Regions from separate parts of the Desulfonatronospira thiodismutans ASO3-1 genome, predicted to be linked through region 1. Evidence: predicted binding sites of a transcription regulator. Region 1 holds the regulator's gene; the other holds the start of a gene.
What was found. The regulator HrcA, encoded in region 1, represses chaperone genes, less so after heat shock. The targets are predictions, from matches to a motif close to TGTTAGCACTCNNNNNNNNNGAGTGCTAACA.

Region 1 (2,401 bases):
GCCTGTCTCCCAGCAGGTAGCCTTTCTGCATGACCTGGCATATCTTGCCTTCGTCCATGTCCTCGCGCTCCTGCTGGGCCATTGCCTCGTGAAAGTTGGGGTCAAAGTCTTCCCCCTCGCTGCCAACCTGCTTCAGGTTGTTCTTTTCCAGTACCTGGTAGAACAGGTTGAGGGTCATTTCCACTCCCTGGGCCAGGTCTTTGCAGGCTTCATTCTTGCGCCCGTGTTCCAGAGCCAGTTCCAGATTGTCTATAACCGGAATGACTTCCTCGATAAAGGAAGATACGGCATATTTGCAGTATTCCTCCTTCTCTCGGGCCAGGCGTTTTTTGTAATTCTCCGAGTCTGCTATGGCCTTGAGGGCCTGGTTCTTCTGTTCACGCAGAAGTTCGCAGTCGGGGCAGATATTCTGCCTGCAAAGATCTTTCATTTCCTGCTCCGAGATGTGTGAGCCTGCTTCCTCTCCGGAAAAGTCGAGGTACTCCCCCTCCTGTTCCCAGGAGTCTTCTTCCTGCCTGGGATATTCTTCCCGGGATTTGTCCCGGGTTTCGTTTTCTTTTGGTTTTTGTTCCTTGTTGTAATCTTCCCTGGACATGTATCAACCTCCGTATTTGATCTTTTCCCTGAGTATGATTTTTTTCAGTTCAAGTGTTAATGCTTGAATCCTTGTTGTTTTCATAAAGTTCGCGAAATATCTGACTAAGAATTCTGGCGGTCAAGTCAACAGTCGGGATTATCCTGGAGTAATTCATACGGGTGGGGCCGATAATACTCACGTGACCCACGGAGTCGTCCTGCAGGCTGTATGGAGAGGAGATAACCGCGTAGTCGCTGAGTTCTTCCCAGTCCTGCTCCTGCCCCATGAGAATGCTCAGTCCGTCGCTTTCCAGGGTGTTGTCTAAGAGTTTAAGCAGCTTGGACCTTTCTTCCAGAAGCCTGAAGACTTCGCGCATCTTGGACAGGTCGGTAAAGTCGGTGTCCTGAAAAAGGTAATGCGTGCCGTCAACGTAAACCTGGCGGTTGTTTCCGGGATCGAAGGATTCCCGGGCCAGTTTCAGGGCGTTCTGGTACAGGTGGTCAAACTGTCTGCGGGCTTTTTCCATCTGGCTGACTATGCTGGTACGGACCTGCTGCAGGGTCTTTCCCTGGTAATGGTCGTTTAAGTAGTTGCTGAACTTGACCAGGTCGTCAGCAGAAATGTCGGAGTCCACATTTACCACCTTGTTCTGCATCATGCCTCCTTCCATGACCAGAATGGACATGACCAGGCCGGGGCGCAGCAGGATAAAATCTATATGCTTCCAGCGGATGTTTTTCTGGCTGGGAGTTACGACCAGGCTGATCTGGTTGGATAGCGAGGACAGAACCTTGGATGCCTGGCTCAGGGTATTGGTCAGATCAGGCCCCACCTCTGAAAGGGAAGACTTGATGGTCTCTTCAAGCCCCCCAGGCAAAAGTTCCAGGTCCAGTTTAGAATCTAAGTAATATCTGATTCCCTTGGTGGAGGGTATTCTTCCTGCGGATGTGTGCGGCTGTTCAATATACTTTTCCTCGGCCAGGTCAGCCATGATATTTCTAATGGATGCCGGGCTCAGGTTCAGGCTGGACTGCCTGGCCACGGTCCTGGAGCCCACGGGCTGGCCGCTTTGTATATAGTTTCTGACTATGGTGAACAGGACATCTGCTTGTCTTTGATCCAGGGTCATAATGTGCACCTCGTTAGCACTCTTGTGTTGAGAGTGCTAATCAAGTAACAACGCCACCCCTTTCTGTCAAGACGGCAGGACCGGACCCTGGCAAAAGGTAACCATTGAGGGCGTGACTGGGGACAGTCCCCGCGACACCTTGCCCTCACAATCACCAAAGTTACAAGCGCAAAATTCTGTGATCCTGCACAGACCTACACAGCGAGGGACAGTCCCCAGGCCTTGTACCAGCAATCAACACCGAGAACCCCCTGAATGGTTACGGAAAAAGTGCACGCAAAGATCTGCAGAGTGGTTGTAAAACCGTACGGCCTCATTGGTGCCGGGCTTTATTCGTGTACCTGGAAGACATATTCGCGCAGGGCGTGTACCCAGGGACGCGGGGTGATACCTGTGACCATGGAGAATTTGGAAGTGTCCAGCACGGAATAGGACGGGCGTCTGGCCTTTTGGGGATATTCCCCTGATGAAACTGGATTCACCCTGGAGCTCAGACCTGCGCACATAAGGGCTTCCGAGGCAAGCTCACACCAGGATGCCTGGCCCTTGTTGACCACGTGAAAAAGACCGCTGGTCTGTTTTTTCACCAGTTCCAGGGAGTACCTGGCCAGGTCCAGGGTGCAGGTCGGTGAGCCGGTCTGATCGTGGATGACGCTTAAAGGCCGGCCTGATTCAGCCATCTGGATCATTTTGCT
Region 2 (2,401 bases), on a different contig from region 1:
ACCATTTTTTCAGCATCTGTGACAAAGTAGGGGGAAAGGTAGCCGCGGTCGAACTGCATGCCTTCCACCACGTCTAAGGTGGTTTCCAGGCCCTTGGCCTCTTCTACGGTGATGACGCCTTCCTTGCCCACCTTGTTCATGGCTTCGGCGATAATGTTGCCGATGGTGGGGTCAGAGTTGGCGGAAATAGTGCCTACCTGGGCGATTTCCTTCTGGTCCCTGGTGGGTTTGGTGATGTTTTCCAGCTCTTTTACAACGGATTCCACAGCCTTTTCAACGCCGCGTTTGATAGCCATGGGGTTGCGTCCGGCAGCTACGAGCTTGATGCCCTCGTTGAATATGGCCTGGGCCAGTACAGTGGCTGTGGTGGTGCCGTCCCCAGCCACATCGCTGGTCTTGGAGGCGACTTCCTTGACCATCTGGGCGCCCATGTTTTCGAACTTGTCTTCCAGTTCTATCTCCTTGGCCACGGTTACACCGTCCTTGGTGATGGTGGGGGCGCCGAAGGATTTTTCAATGACCACGTTGCGGCCCTTGGGTCCCAGGGTGACCTTGACCGCCCTGGCCAGCTGGTCCATGCCCTTCTGGAGTTTTTCTCTTGCTTTAACGTCGAACAGTACCTGCTTGGCAGACATATGGATTCCTCCTTAAGAAATTTGGATTTTTTGTTACTCGATAATTGCCAGGATGTCGTCTTCGCGCATGACCAGATGTTCTACATCATCGATCTTGACTTCTGTGCCGGCATACTTATTGAAAAGGACTTTGTCCCCGGTCTTGACGGTCATGGGGATGTTTTTGCCGTCATCACCGGTCTTGCCGGGGCCTGCAGCCACCACTTCGCCCTTTATGGGCTTTTCCTTGGCTGTGTCCGGGATGATGATTCCTCCCTTGGTCACTTCCTCTTCTTCAAGGCGTTTGACCAGTACGCGATCATGCAACGGCTTCAAGTTCATAACTGTTACCTCCATTTAAATTTTTTGTATGGTTTCGTTGAAAACGCTTAGATATATAATGAAGTTGTTAGCACTCGTCAAGAGCGAGTGCTAACATTTTATAAATTTTTTTTCATGACCATGCCTCTGCCTGTGTTTCCAGGCTGTTGTGGTTTGACATCGCAGGCTTTTTGGGGCAGGCAGTTTTGTTTGCAGGCTATATTTCATGACAAAAAGGAGAAGGGATGCTGGATATAAAGTTTGTTCGCAAGAACCCGGACCTGGTGGCCAAAAGCATCAAAGACAGGGGCGCAGCCCAGGATCTGGATGATTTTTTAAAGCTGGAGCAGCAAAGAAGGGAGTTGACCCAGAGAGTTCAGGATCTCAAGACCAGGCGCAACCAGGCATCCCAGGAAGTGGCCCTGGCCAAGAGGGAGGGTCGCGATGCGGCCCAGGCCATGGAAGGTTTGTCCGAGCTTTCCGATAAAATCAAAGAGCTGGATGGGGAACTCAAGGGCCTGGACAGGCAGGTTCATGAGTGGCTTCTGAGTGTGCCCAATATTCCGGCCGGGGATGTGCCGGTGGGCAGCGACGAGGATGACAACCAGGTGGTCAGAACCTGGGGGGAAAAACCGGTCATGGATTTTCAGCCCCGGGAGCACTGGGACCTGGGTGTCGAGCTGGGGGGGCTGGATTTTGAGCATGCAGCCAAAATGACCGGGTCAAGGTTTGTCATGTACGTGGGATGGGGAGCGCGTCTGGAGCGGGCTCTTATAAATTTCATGCTGGATGTTCAGACCGGGGAGCATGGCTATATGGAGACCATGCCTCCCATGATCGTCAACCGCGACAGCATGACCGCCACCGGACAGCTGCCCAAGTTTGCAGACGACCTGTTCAAGCTGGAGAACTGGGAATATTACCTTATACCCACGGCCGAGGTTCCCCTGACCAACATACACAGGGGGGAAGTCCTGCAGGAGGATCAACTGCCTCTGGCCTATACGGCTTTTACCGGGTGTTTTCGCTCCGAGGCCGGATCTCACGGCAAAGATACCAGGGGTATCATCCGGCAGCACCAGTTCAACAAGGTGGAGTTAGTGCGCTTTGCCCATCCTGACGATTCTTTTAAGCAGCTGGAGCTTTTGCTGGGACATGCTGAAGAAATACTCAAGCGCCTGGGCCTTCACTACCGGGTGGTAAATCTCTGCACCGGAGATCTCGGATTCGGCGCAGCCAAGACCTATGATATAGAGGTCTGGCTACCGGGGCAGGGTAAATATCGTGAGATTTCCTCGTGCTCCAATTTTACGGATTTTCAGGCCAGGCGGGGTGATATAAGGTTCAAGCCGGCCCAGGAAAAGAAAAGCCGCCTGGTGCATACCCTCAATGGCTCCGGACTGGCTGTCGGACGCGCCCTGGTGGCCATCATGGAAAACTGTCAGCAAAAGGACGGAAGTATTGTG

Region 2: a site for HrcA is predicted at 1,022-1,052, ahead of groES (co-chaperone GroES). Genes of this name have one in related genera too.

The regions. Positions count from the first base shown of each region.
Region 1 covers NZ_ACJN02000001.1:961,426-963,826, reverse strand. The annotation lists gene grpE (nucleotide exchange factor GrpE) at 1-595, opposite strand, end outside; gene hrcA (heat-inducible transcriptional repressor HrcA) at 645-1,706, opposite strand; gene rfbD (dTDP-4-dehydrorhamnose reductase) at 2,036-2,401, opposite strand, start outside.
Region 2 covers NZ_ACJN02000003.1:316,504-318,904, reverse strand. The annotation lists gene groL (chaperonin GroEL) at 1-635, opposite strand, end outside; gene groES (co-chaperone GroES) at 669-956, opposite strand; gene serS (serine--tRNA ligase) at 1,181-2,401, shown strand, end outside.